Linked DNA regions of Tolumonas auensis DSM 9187. The protein of the gene in region 1 interacts with the protein of each later gene in a pairwise test. Links are inferred from orthologs where the notes say so. Each region holds a gene or a part of one and is shown in the gene's direction. Other genes may lie near its edges.

What was found.
Region 2: the proteins of rlmKL (region 1) and typA interact in binary tests that used the Escherichia coli proteins (3 or more experiments, as listed by UniProt). The link is inferred for Tolumonas auensis DSM 9187 from one-to-one orthologs.

The regions. Positions count from the first base shown.
Region 1 is NC_012691.1:1,567,685-1,574,464, forward strand. The notes cover bases 1,217-4,178. They hold rlmKL (bifunctional 23S rRNA (guanine(2069)-N(7))-methyltransferase RlmK/23S rRNA (guanine(2445)-N(2))-methyltransferase RlmL), read left to right. Parts: upstream 1,217-1,609; coding sequence 1,610-3,748; downstream 3,749-4,178. Other genes in these bases: TOLA_RS07240 (right-handed parallel beta-helix repeat-containing protein), read left to right, coding at 1,217-1,279; uup (ATP-binding cassette ATPase Uup), read left to right, coding at 3,754-4,178. Also shown: more of TOLA_RS07240, read left to right, coding at 1-1,216; more of uup, read left to right, coding at 4,179-5,676; TOLA_RS07260 (DUF3466 family protein), read left to right, coding at 5,683-6,780. UniProt on the Escherichia coli protein: Specifically methylates the guanine in position 2445 (m2G2445) and the guanine in position 2069 (m7G2069) of 23S rRNA. Methylation occurs before assembly of 23S rRNA into 50S subunits.
Region 2 is NC_012691.1:515,840-522,564, forward strand. The notes cover bases 1-2,907. They hold typA (translational GTPase TypA), read left to right. Parts: upstream 1-494; coding sequence 495-2,321; downstream 2,322-2,907. Other genes in these bases: glnA (glutamate--ammonia ligase), read right to left, coding at 1-149; TOLA_RS02395 (YihY family inner membrane protein), read left to right, coding at 2,420-2,907. Also shown: more of TOLA_RS02395, read left to right, coding at 2,908-3,328; TOLA_RS02400 (HI1450 family dsDNA-mimic protein), read right to left, coding at 3,407-3,727; parC (DNA topoisomerase IV subunit A), read left to right, coding at 3,883-6,162; TOLA_RS02410 (1-acylglycerol-3-phosphate O-acyltransferase), read left to right, coding at 6,175-6,725. UniProt on the Escherichia coli protein: A 50S ribosomal subunit assembly protein with GTPase and nucleotide-independent chaperone activity, required for 50S subunit assembly at low temperatures, may also play a role in translation.

The DNA.
Region 1 (6,780 bases):
CATCTTTTTATCGTTGTCAGTCTGGCTGTGGTCAGCGCAGGCCAGCGGAAGTTGCAGTAGTACCAATGTGCGTTATGCCAGTTCAAGTAACATCCTTTATATACAGACCGGCGGGGTTTGCGGGCTGGGTGAGATTTCCGCCTTCAGACCGAAACAACTGGTGAATCAGGGCAGTGGAGTCTATTTGCTTAAAACCAATCTGAAATTGACGGATGGGTCGGTTTTGCTGGTGGATGGTGATGACCTTGCTGCGCCAGTATCTGAACTCCGGCTATTGTCTAACAATACGGGTACAACAAATAGCGTGGTGAATATCACCGCCGATTACGGGACAGTACAGATCAATAACACGAAAATCACCTCGTGGGATGAAGCTGTTCAAGGGCCGGATACAGAATATGGCACGTATAAACGCGCTTATATCAGAGTTCGGTCATCGACAGTGGATAAGCAATCCCGTATGGATATTTCCAACAGCGATATTGGGTATCTCGGTTATTACGCGTCTGAATCGTATGGGCTGACGTGGAAGGTAACCGGTCCGTTAACTCAAGTCCGGGTGTTCGGTAATATTATTAATAGCCGTATTCATCATAACTACTTCGGTGTGTTCACCTATGGCGCGTACGGCATGATGATCAGTGATAATGAAGTCGATCACAATGTGAAGTATGGCCTTGATCCACATGATGATTCTGATTACCTCAGTATCATTGGCAATAGCGCTCATCACAATGGTAATCACGGCATTATCTGCTCACAGCGTTGTGACAATCTGGTGATCCGCGATAACAGCAGTTACAGCAATACCGGACACGGCATCATGCTACATCGTTCGGTTGACTACACACTGGTGGAGAATAATCTGGTTTTTGATAATACAGATACGGGCATCGCATTATTTGAAAGTAACAATAACGTGCTGAGGGGGAATATCGTGCAAGGTAATGTACGTGGGATCCGCCTGTCCGTTGGTTCATCAAATAATCAGATTGAAGGTAATATGATTTTTGGCAATACGGGAAACAGCATATATACCTATCAGGGCTCAGATACACCTGCGCGGGCCGGTAATGATGGTATCAACCGGAATAATAACTGGTTCCAAAATACGGTGACCGCCAGTGGCAACTACGTTCTTAAATTGAATGCCACCGATCAGGATAGTTTCAGTGATAATGATTTTACTGGGAATCCAGACGCCAAATTTTCGGTACAAGGCGCCACGAACACCAGTTATACCAATAATCTGCTGGATCCGGGCATGACGTTACCCTGAGACAAACTGACTGAAAAAAGCGTAAACGAAAAAGGCCACCTGAATTCAGGTGGCCTTTTAAATTTGGTTGCGGGAGCAGGATTTGAACCTACGACCTTCGGGTTATGAGCCCGACGAGCTACCGAGCTGCTCCATCCCGCGTCAATGGAGCGCATAATAGTGATCCGAATCACGTATGGCAAGAGGTATTTCGATATTAATTATCAATTGCTCAATAAGTTAGCAATTCGCTCTAAATTCAGACATGCAGTAACTTACCCTCAATTCATATCTGTTTTATCAATTCACAGCTATAATGCACGTTTATTTGTTCCAATGAATTAGAGACGAATGGCTGACTTTTTTGCAACATGCCCGAAAGGGTTAGAATCTATACTGGCTGCTGAATTATCCCGATTTGGCGCATCTGACGTTAGAGAAACGGTAGCAGGTGTCGCATTTAGTGGTGAACTTGAGGTGGCATACCGGGCATGTTTGTGGAGTCGCTTCGCTTCCCGTATCGCACTGGAGTTAACCTCTTTTTCTGCCGATACCGATCTGGATCTTTATCTCGGCTGTTTTAACGTGCAGTGGGAAACGCATTTCTCTGTTGATCAATCCTTTGCCGTCGATTTCTCCGGCACCTCCAAAGCCATCAATAACACGCAATACGGCGCCTTGAAAGTCAAAGATGCGATTGTGGATCGTTTTACCAAGCGCAGCGGTATCCGGCCTTCCGTGGATAAAAAAATACCGGATGCACGCGTGATGGTGCACTGGAAAAAAGATACCGTGACTGTTTCTCTCGACTTGTCCGGCCCGGCGCTGCATCAGCGTGGCTACCGTGATGAAACCGGTGAAGCACCACTGAAAGAGAATCTGGCCGCCGCTGTTTTAGCGCGTAGTGGCTGGCAGAATGAACCGCTGTTAGATCCGATGTGCGGTTCAGGAACTCTGTTGATCGAAGCTGCCATGCAGCTTTGCGATATGGCACCGGGTTTGTTGCGTCGTCGTTTCGGCTTTGAAAGCTGGTTACAGCATCAGCCGGAAGTCTGGCAGCCGATCATTGCCGAAGCCTCTGTGCGTGCGAAACGCGGACATAAAGAAGCCCTGCTGCAGCCAGATCGTTTTGTCGGTTTTGATGTTGATAGCCGTGTATTACAGCGCGCTAAAGCAAATGCGAACCGCGCTGGCGTTGGCGATCTGATCCGTTTTGAACAATCAGATGTGATGCAATTGCACAACCCATGGCCGGGCAGTAAAGGCTTTTTAGTCAGTAACCCACCGTATGGTGAACGTCTGGGTGAATTCCCTGAACTGCTGAAGTTATATCAAAGTTTAGGCAGCGCATTGCGTACCGAGTTTCAGGGCTGGCGCGTGACAATTTTATCCGCATCACCGGAACTATTGAGCTGTCTGCGTCTGCGCGCAGAAAAACAATACCGTCTATTTAATGGCGCGTTGGAATGTCAGCTACGTAATTATCAAATTGCTGATAACTCTGTCGCATCACAGAAAACGGTGGCGGAAGATTTTGCTAACCGTCTGCGCAAAAATATCAAAACGTTGGATAAATGGGCTCAGCAGGAAGGTCTTGATGCTTATCGTATCTACGATGCTGATTTGCCCGATTATAATGTGGCGATCGACCGTTACACCAACCATCTGATTATTCAGGAATATGCACCGCCGAAAACTATTCCGGAGCATGTTGCGCGTCAGCGTATTCTCGATTTGATGCAGGCGGCTATCGAAGTCACCGGCGTGCCGGGTAAAAATGTGATCTTGAAAGTCCGTGAACGCCAGAAAGGTGAATCGCAATATCAGAAACTGAATGCCGAAGGGCAGTTGCTTGAAGTGAAAGAGTACAATGCGAAGTTTTTGGTCAACCTGCGTGATTATCTGGATACCGGTCTGTTCCTGGATCACCGTTATACCCGTCGTATGTTAGGGCAACTGGCCAAAGGAAAGGATTTCCTCAATCTGTTCTCTTATACCGGAACTGCCACAGTGCATGCAGCACTCGGCGGCGCACGTACCACCACGACCGTGGATATGTCTCGTACCTATCTGAACTGGGCGCGCGATAACATGCGGCACAATGGCTTAACGAGTTGGCAGCATAAGTTTGAACAGGCTGATTGTCTCGACTGGTTACGCCATTGCGAACAGACCTTTGATCTGATCTTTATCGATCCGCCGACGTTCTCGAACTCCAAGCGTATGGACGATACGTTCGATGTTCAGCGCGATCATATTGATGTTATGGCGATGCTGAAGAAAATTCTGAACCCAGACGGCTTGATTGTTTTCTCGAATAACAAACGTCAGTTCAAAATGGATTTTAATGGTCTCGCTGAGTTGGGTTTAGTCGCTGAAAATATCAGTGCTAAAACCTTGCCGAAAGATTTTGCGCGGAATCCGCATATTCATAACAGCTGGCTGATCCGTCATGCACCAAAGACTGACGTATCGCAGGAGCAGGCATAACCGTTATGGCTATTTTTTCTATTCAACAGGGTTATCTCTCATACAGCGCAGCGCCGTTACTCGATCATGTAGAGCTACACATTGAGTCTGGCGAGCGTCTGTGTCTGGTTGGCCGTAATGGCGCGGGTAAATCCACACTGATGAAAGTGATCAGTGGTGAGGTTTTGCTGGATGACGGCTCGATAACTCATTTGCAGGATCTGAAAATTGCCCGTTTAGAGCAGGACCCGCCACAAACAGAATCTGCCACCGTCTATGACTATGTGGCTGATGGTGTGGCTGAACTGGGCAAGATCCTGGCCGATTATCACCACCAACTCACGCTATTGGCTGATCACCATGATGACGATCGCGTCATGCGCCGTCTGAGCGAATTGCAAGAGCAGCTCGATCAGCAACAAGGCTGGCAATTCGATACCCGCATCAGTCAGATCCTCAGCCTGTTATCACTGACGGCCGATACATCTCTGGCTGATTTATCCGGTGGCTGGTTGCGTAAGGTCGCATTAGCCCGTGCGCTGGTTAATGAGCCTGATTTATTGCTGCTTGATGAACCAACCAACCATCTGGATATCGACTCTATCGCCTGGCTGGAAGATTTTTTACGTCAATACAAAGGCGCTATTGTTTTTATCAGTCATGACCGTGAATTTATCCAACGCATGGCAACCCGTATTGTCGATCTGGATCGGGGCGTATTAACCTCCTGGCCGGGAAACTACGATGCCTATCTGGCAGGCAAAGAAGAGTGGTTGCGGGTTGAAGAGCTGAAAAATGCCCAGTTTGATAAAAAACTGGCGCAGGAAGAAGTCTGGATCCGACAAGGCGTTAAAGCGCGTCGTACCCGTAATGAAGGCCGTGTCCGGGCACTGAAAGCATTGCGTATGGAACGTGGCGATCGACGCGAAAAAGTCGGTACCTCTAAAATTCAGCTGGATGAAGCGGTTCGTTCCGGGAAAATTATCTTTGAAGGCGAGGGCGTCAATTACAGTATCGAAGGGAAATCCCTGATCCGTAATTTTGACTTCCGCGTGATGCGTGGCGATAAGATTGCACTGATTGGTCCTAATGGCTGCGGTAAAACAACGCTCATTAAATTATTGCTGGGCGATCTTCAGCCGGATAGTGGCACTTTGTATTGTGGCACCAAGCTGGAAGTTGCTTATTTTGACCAGTATCGGCAGCAGCTTGATCCGGAAAAGACAGTCATGGATAACGTGGCAGATGGCCGTCAGGAAGTCGATTTCGCGGGTCGTCGCCGACATATACTAGGTTATCTGCAGGATTTCCTGTTCGAACCGAAACGGGCGATGACACCTGTCAAAGCACTTTCCGGCGGTGAAAAGAATCGTTTATTGCTGGCTAAGCTTTTTCTGAAGCCATGTAACCTGCTGATTCTCGACGAACCAACCAACGATCTGGATATTGAAACACTGGAATTACTGGAAGAGTTACTGGCGGAATATCAGGGCACACTGTTGCTGGTCAGTCATGATCGACGCTTCATTGATAATACCGTGACACACAGCTGGTTGTTTGAAGGCGATGGCCGGATCACGCCTTATGTCGGTGGTTTTGCCGATGTTATGGCTACTCGTCAGCAACAGTCAGCAAAAATAGTTGCATCGGCGCCAGTAACAAAAAGTACGCCTGATGCGCGTGATAAAGAAGAAAAACCAGCAATACCGAAAAAAACTCGTAAACTTTCGTATAAGTTGCAGTCAGAACTGGACGGACTACCGGCTCAACTGGAACAATTAGAAGCGAAGATCGACTCGATACAATCTCAGATCAATCAACCTGACTTTTTCAGTTTGCCGGTAGAGCGCACCAAAGAAATTTTAGATGCCCTGCAACAAGCTGAATTGAATTTGGAACAGGCTTTCGCCCGCTGGGAAGAGCTGGAAGCGATGAAGAACGAGGAATAGTGTCTAATGAAAATGAACCGAATTGCAGCTTTGCTGCCTTTGTTGCTGGCTGGCGCGGTTTCAGCTGCGCAGAGTCCTTTTTATACGATTACAGAAGTCGCGACTTCTGCTGACAGAGGCGATGCTAATTTTGGTCCCTGGGCATTAAGTATCTCCGGTGATGGTTCAACTGTTGCGACGTTAGCGGTTACCAGTAACTGGTATTCCTATTTCCGTATGGTACCAACAGGTATGGATCTGGCACACCGCTTCAGATATGAAAGTGGATGTGATGGTATTTTATCTTCTGCAACGTGTGATGCGTATTTAGATAACAGTAACACTGCATCTCAATGGTTTGCTGATTTAAACAGTAATGCTGATCAAACTTATAATGTGATCGCTAGTGGTGTCTCATCAGGAACTATCACAACTGATACCATCGCTGAATCAGATGGCATTGTTACCCGTTATGGCCGTGATGCCAGTGAAGTGACCTCTGTTGGCTATGTCTCACTCTCCGAACATAGAAGAAAAGCGGTCGCTACTGTTGCCGATACATCAGTGGATGTAACGAATGGCACGGATTACGCTTTTGCTTCCGCGTATGACATTATTCCGGTCGGTACTAATTATCTGGTGCTGGGTTCTGCCGGAAACATAAAGAGTACGGCCTATAACTACTGCTACAGTAACGCAAGTATTGAAGATTACAGTCAATATTGCCCTGGTTATGAAACGCAGGCGGCATTCTGGCTGGTGAACTCTGCCGGTGTTACGGCTACACAACGTGCAGCGTCCTACAATACATCAGAATCAACAGATTATCCTTACACCGCCAGCGCGATGAAGGTGGCGTATGTTGATGGAAGTTATGTTGCGGTAGGTTATTCAGCGACAGAAGGCTACAACTCTCAACCGAAGAATCTGGCCACTTTCTGGAATTTAGGGGCGCTGAGTTCAACCGGAACATTGCCTTCAGGGTTAACTTCTACAGCAATCTTCGCTGATTCGGGCGATAACCCGGGTACTGATGACGATGACACGATTGATAACAGCTGGGCTGTTGACATCAACGAAGATGGTTACATCGTTGGTAACCGTGTGTACCGCAGACTGGTCAGC
Region 2 (6,725 bases), 1.1 Mb from region 1 along the record:
AACATTTTACCGTCTTCGAAGAAGTCTTCGTTAACCTGGTGTGAAGGAATAGAAACGTGTTGTTCTTTACCTTTAGTATCAGTGAAACGCAGATCAACGAATTTAACTTCGTTTTCTTTGATCATATTCAGAACATTTGCAGCGGACATGCTAGCTAACCTCCGGTGTCATTAAAATCAGATAGCGATATTAAAAATACTTTCATCGCTATGGAGCAAAAAACGCGCCAACTTAAAAACTCTTTAGTTAATAAGGATTAACTGCTAATTGCCCAAATTTAACAGCGCATCGCTGTAATATTATGGTGCAATAAAGCACTAATTTGGTGCGCTCTTGTGGTGCAGCAATGCACGCACAATCTGCCGAACATGATTATACAGAGATCCTGTAAAAATATGCTCTTCGTTTTTACAGCAAATTTGCTATGCAGATCACGTTGGGGTGGGTAGAATGAGCGTCCGATTTTTAGTCACTTTTTATATCTCGAGGCGAGGATGTTAGAGAATCTCCGCAATATTGCCATTATTGCGCACGTTGACCATGGCAAAACAACACTGGTTGACAAACTGTTACAACAGTCTGGAACCCTGGACCGCTCTTCGGATGGTCAGGAGCGCATTATGGACTCCAACGATCTGGAAAAAGAACGCGGGATCACTATTCTTGCCAAAAACACAGCGATTCGCTGGAAAGATTACCGTATTAACATCGTTGATACCCCCGGCCATGCTGACTTTGGCGGTGAAGTAGAGCGTGTTATGTCTATGGTTGACTGTGTACTGCTGCTGGTTGATGCGGTAGATGGTCCGATGCCACAGACTCGTTTTGTTACTCAGAAAGCGTTTGCCCGCGGTCTGCGTCCAATCGTTGTCGTCAACAAAGTTGACCGTCCTGGCGCGCGTCCGGATTGGGTTGTCGATCAGGTATTCGATCTGTTCGATAACCTGGGCGCGACTGATGAACAGCTGGATTTCCCGATTGTGTACGCTTCTGCACTGCAGGGCTATGCAACCATGGATCTGTCTCAGCCATCTGACAACATGGATCCGCTGTTCCAGGCAATCGTTGATTTCGTTGAACCACCAAAAGCTGATCCGGCTGGTGAGTTCCAGATGCAGATTTCTCAGCTGGACTACTCTTCCTATGTTGGCGTGATCGGCATCGGTCGTATCGTGCGTGGCAGCGTGAAGCCAAACCAGCAGGTGACTGTGGTTGGTGCTGACGGTAAAACCCGCACCGGTAAGATCGGTCAGGTACAGGGTTATCTGGGTTTGCACCGTACTGAAGTTGCTGAAGCGCAAGCTGGTGACATCATTGCGATTACTGGTCTGGGTGAGCTGAAAATCTCCGATACCATCTGCTCTAACTCTTGTGTAGAAGCACTGCCACCACTGTCTGTGGATGAGCCGACTGTGACCATGACTTTCCAGGTAAACACTTCTCCGTTTGCTGGTAAAGAAGGTAAGTATGTGACTTCCCGTAATATTCTGGAACGTCTGCAGAATGAGTTGCGTCACAACGTGGCACTGCGTGTTGAAGAAACCGAAGATCCGGATAAATTCCGTGTATCAGGCCGTGGTGAACTGCACTTAGGTATTCTGATCGAAAACATGCGTCGTGAAGGCTTCGAGCTGGCGGTATCCCGTCCTGAAGTTATCATGCGTGTGATCGACGGCGTTAAAATGGAACCAATGGAAACACTGACTGTTGATATTGAAGAACAGAATCAGGGTTCCGTCATGGAGAAGCTGGGTGAGCGTAAAGCTGAACTGCGTAACATGGTTCCGGATGGTAAAGGTCGTGTACGTCTGGATTATATGATCCCGGCACGTGGCCTGATCGGTTTCCAGACCGAGTTCATGACGCTGACTTCCGGTACTGGTCTGCTGTACCATACTTTCGAAGAGTACGGTGAGTTCAAAGGTGGTGCTATCGGTCAGCGTCAGAACGGTGTTCTGATTTCTAACGCGACTGGTAAAGCACTGGGCTTTGCTCTGTTCAACCTGCAGGAACGTGGCCGTCTGTTCATTGAACATGCGACCGAAGTTTATGAAGGTCAGATCATTGGTATCCACAGCCGTTCTAACGATCTGACAGTAAACTGTCTGAAAGGTAAGCAGCTGACCAACATGCGTGCATCCGGTACTGACGAAGCAATCGTTCTGACAACGCCGATCAAGATGACGCTGGAACAGGCGATGGAATTCATCGACGATGACGAACTGGTGGAAGTAACGCCACTGAACATCCGTGTCCGTAAGAAACTGCTGACCGAGATGGATCGTAAACGTGCTAACCGTGGTAGTGGTAAAGAAGAGTAATTCTTACCATCTCCATTGTTATCAGGAAGAGCCTCGCATTTGCGGGGCTTTTTTTTAGCTGTATGCTAACGATGTCATGAAATGAAAAGAAGGTGAAGATGACACAGGATCCGCGCAGATTACTGGCGTTGCGTAACCAGCGCTGGGCGAAGAGTCGCTTGTTTTGTCTGCGCTCACGCCGTTTTTCTGCTTTTTTCTGGCGGCGGGTCTGGCACGACCGTTTGCCGGTGCTGGCCGGTCATCTGGCGTATGTTTCGCTGCTGTCGATTGTACCGTTGCTGGCCGTGGTGTTTTCGGTGCTGTCATGGTTGCCGCGTTTTTCCTATTTCCGCCGTCAGTTTGAACTGTTTATGTTCAGCAACTTTGTGCCGGAAACAGAGATAGCGTTTCGCTATCATTTCTCGTTGTTTGTTAAAAATGCCTCCAAGACCACTTCCATCGGTCTGTTAATGCTGGTGCTGCTGGCTTTGTTACTGATTGCCGCGATTGATGAAAACATGAATCATATCTGGCGTTGTCGTGGTCAGCGTAAATGGCTGAAAACTATCACTATGTACAGTATTGTGCTGGGTGTTGTCCCCTTGCTGGTTGGCGGTAGTCTGCTGCTTTCTTCGCAGATACAGGGATGGGCATTGTGGCATTACGAGCTGGTATCCTCACTGGGTGGTGGCCTGCTGGAATTACTGCCTTATCTGTTATCGCTGGGCGGGATTCTGCTGTTATACAAAGTGGTGCCCAATATTTATGTGCGCTGGCAACACGCATTGCTGGGAGCAACACTGGCGGCACTGCTGTTTGAAGTCGCTAAAGAGGGTTTTGGCTATTACATTGCCCATTTCGGTACGTATAAATCCATTTACGGTGCGCTGGCGGGCATTCCGATCCTGATGATCTGGCTGTATATGAGCTGGCTGGTGGTGTTACTGGGAGCCGAATTTACGGCCACACTGGGTGAATGGCAGTTAAACCGGACATTGCGGGGCCGTAAACCCCGTCTTCCCGGCTGATTTGCCTGCAGTCAGTGCTATGAACCCGGCATAACGGCGACGCGACCCCTTTACGCCGGGTTCTGTATCAAAAGAGGCTTATTCTGGTTGCCACAGAATATGACATTCCTGACTTTCCGGATCCCGGCTGATCAGCATGCGGGCAAACAGATAATTCAATTCATCGTCTGAATTGAGCAGGCCAACACGCACTTCCAGCCACTCTTCCGGACGGACTTCTGCCTGGATTTCTTCTTCCCAGTCTGCTTCCGGCTCACAATCACCTAAACCGCCGTGTTCCGGGAATTCCTGGTTGAAGCGGGCAATGGTGGCTTCATCCAGATTATCAGCAGCCAGCTCCAGAAAAAGCTCATAGGCCTGATCGATTAATTCATCGGTATTCGTATGCTTATCTGTCATTTCGGATCCTCGTTTTTATTGCCACTATTACAGCACGATCGCAGGCGGGTAGCGAGAGCCGGTCGCGGTCCGTGACTGCAAATATCGCGCTGCAAAGCAGTGATTATGATAGGCTAGTGACCAGTAATCAGAGAGATACCAAGAGAATAATTAACATGAGTGATGCTGAACTGAGTCTGGAAGGTGTCGAGCGCCAGCCGCTGCGTACCTTCACTGAGCAGGCTTATCTCAACTACTCCATGTACGTGATCATGGATCGCGCTTTACCGCATATTGCCGACGGTCTGAAACCTGTCCAGCGACGTATCGTGTATGCCATGAGCGAACTGGGCTTATCGGCGCTGTCGAAGCATAAAAAATCCGCACGTACTGTCGGTGATGTACTCGGTAAATATCACCCGCACGGCGATTCAGCCTGTTATGAGGCGATGGTGTTAATGGCACAGCCGTTCTCTTACCGTTACCCGCTGGTAGATGGGCAGGGGAACTGGGGGGCACCGGATGATCCGAAGTCCTTCGCGGCCATGCGTTATACCGAAGCTCGTTTGTCACGCTTTTCTGAGTTGTTGCTGAGTGAGCTGGAGCAGGGCACGGTTGAATGGCAGCCGAACTTCGATGGCACCATGCAAGAGCCGCAGATCCTGCCGGCGCGGTTACCGCATATCCTGTTAAACGGGATCACCGGGATCGCGGTGGGTATGGCGACGGATATTCCGCCGCATAACGTACGCGAAGTGGCTCAGGCTTGTATCACTCTGCTTGAGCGTCCTGATGCGACGATATCTGATTTGCTGGAGCATGTGCAGGGGCCGGATTACCCGACCAAAGCCGAGATCATCACGCCACGTTCAGAAATCCGTAAAATCTATGAATCCGGTAAAGGCTCGATCAAGGCGCGTGCGGTTTATCACATGGAAGATGGTGATATTGTCATTACTGCGCTGCCGCATCAGGCATCCGGTGCCAAGATCATCGAACAGATTGCCAACCAGATGCAGGCCAAGAAATTGCCGATGGTGAGTGATCTGCGTGATGAATCGGACCATGAAAATCCAACCCGGCTGGTGATTATACCGCGTTCCAACCGCATTGATGTTGAGCAACTGATGCAGCATCTGTTTGCCAGCACCGATTTGGAGAAGAGTTACCGCGTTAACCTGAATATGCTGGGGATGGATCACCGGCCACAGGTGAAAAATCTGCTGACCATTCTGACTGAATGGCTCGCTTTCCGTCGTGAAACGGTGCGTCGCCGTTTGCAGTTCCGGCTGGATAAAGTGTTGAACCGTTTACACATTCTGGATGGTTTGTTGATCGCTTATCTCAATATTGATGAAGTGATTGCCATCATCCGGAATGAAGATGAGCCGAAAAAGGAACTGATGCGCCGGTTTGGTCTGTCAGAAATCCAGGCTGACGCAATACTCGATCTGAAACTGCGGCATCTGGCCAAACTGGAAGAGTTCAAGATCCGTGGTGAGCAGGATGAACTGGCGAAAGAGCGTGATCAGTTAGAAGCGTTACTGGGTTCAGCGCGCAAACTCGGGAATCTGCTGAAAAAAGAAATTCAGGCCGATGCAGAGAAATACGGTGATGATCGCCGTTCGCCGCTGGTGGAGCGTCAGGAAGCGAAACAACTGACCGAGAAAGAGCTGACACCGAGTGAACTGGTTACCGTTGTCGTTTCAGAGATGGGCTGGGTTCGTGCGGCGAAAGGTCATGATGTTGATGTGCAGGGACTGAATTACAAGGCCGGTGATGGTTATCTGGTGAGTGCTCAGGGGCGCAGTAATCAGCAGACAGTATTTATGACCAACTTGGGGCGGACCTACTCGCTGGAAGCGCATACATTGCCTTCAGCCCGAGGTCAGGGGGAGCCGCTTACCGGTAAACTGAGTTTTACTGCCGGTGAACAGACCCGCTATGTGCTGCTGGGGAATGAGGATGAGCGTTATCTGATTTGCTCGGATGCCGGCTACGGATTCTTGTGTGAATATAATGATCTGATCAGTAAAAACAAAAACGGTAAGGCTTTGCTGACGCTGCCGGAAGGCGCGCAGGTTCTGCCACCACAACTGACCGCAAAGCAGGATGATGATGCATTATGTCTGGTGATCAGTAATGAAGGCCGCATGCTGCTGTTCCCGCTGAATACTTTGCCACAGTTAGGCAAGGGAAAAGGGAATAAACTGATTGGTATTCCGGCAGACAAAGTTGCCAGCCGGGAAGAATTTGTCACGCACGTTGCGGTTGTAAAGGCCGATCAGGCGGTGACCTTGTATGCCGGCAAACGTAAACTGACGTTAAAACCGGCTGATATGGTGTTATATCACGGTGAGCGTGGTCGCCGTGGCGCCAAATTACCGCGTGGTTTACAACGCGTGGATCGGGTTGAACCGGAGCAGAGTGCATCTGCTTCAGATAATGCAGTTTAAAAGGTTATTTCAATGCTGAAAGTATTACGTATTCTGGTATTAGCGGTGCTGGTACTGATCTGGTTTGTGATTGGATTAGTGATTTGTCTGGTTCGTCCGCGTCATCGCAATAATGTCTACCTGCTGGCTCGTATGCTGAACTGGGGCTGCTGGGTGTTCGGGGTTAAAGTCAGACGGGTGATTCCGGATGAATGCCGGCACATTGAGTCTGCGGTCTATGTGGGTAATCATCAGACCAATTATGACATCATGGTCATGACCGGTTGTGTGATGCCGGGTGTGGTTGCGGTCGGCAAGAAGAGTCTGGCGTGGGTACCGCTATTTGGTCAGCTGTTTTACCTGAGCGGTAATATTCTGATTGATCGGGCCCGTCGTAGCCGCGCGGTAGATACGATCCGTCAGGTCGTCGCTAAAATCAAGCAACGCCGGATCTCCGTCTGGATGTACCCTGAGGGTACCCGTTCCCAAGGTCGTGGCATGATCCCGTTTAAAACCGGCGCGTTCCATACCGCTATTCAGGCGGGTGTGCCGCTGGTACCGATCATCTGTTCCAGTTATGTCGG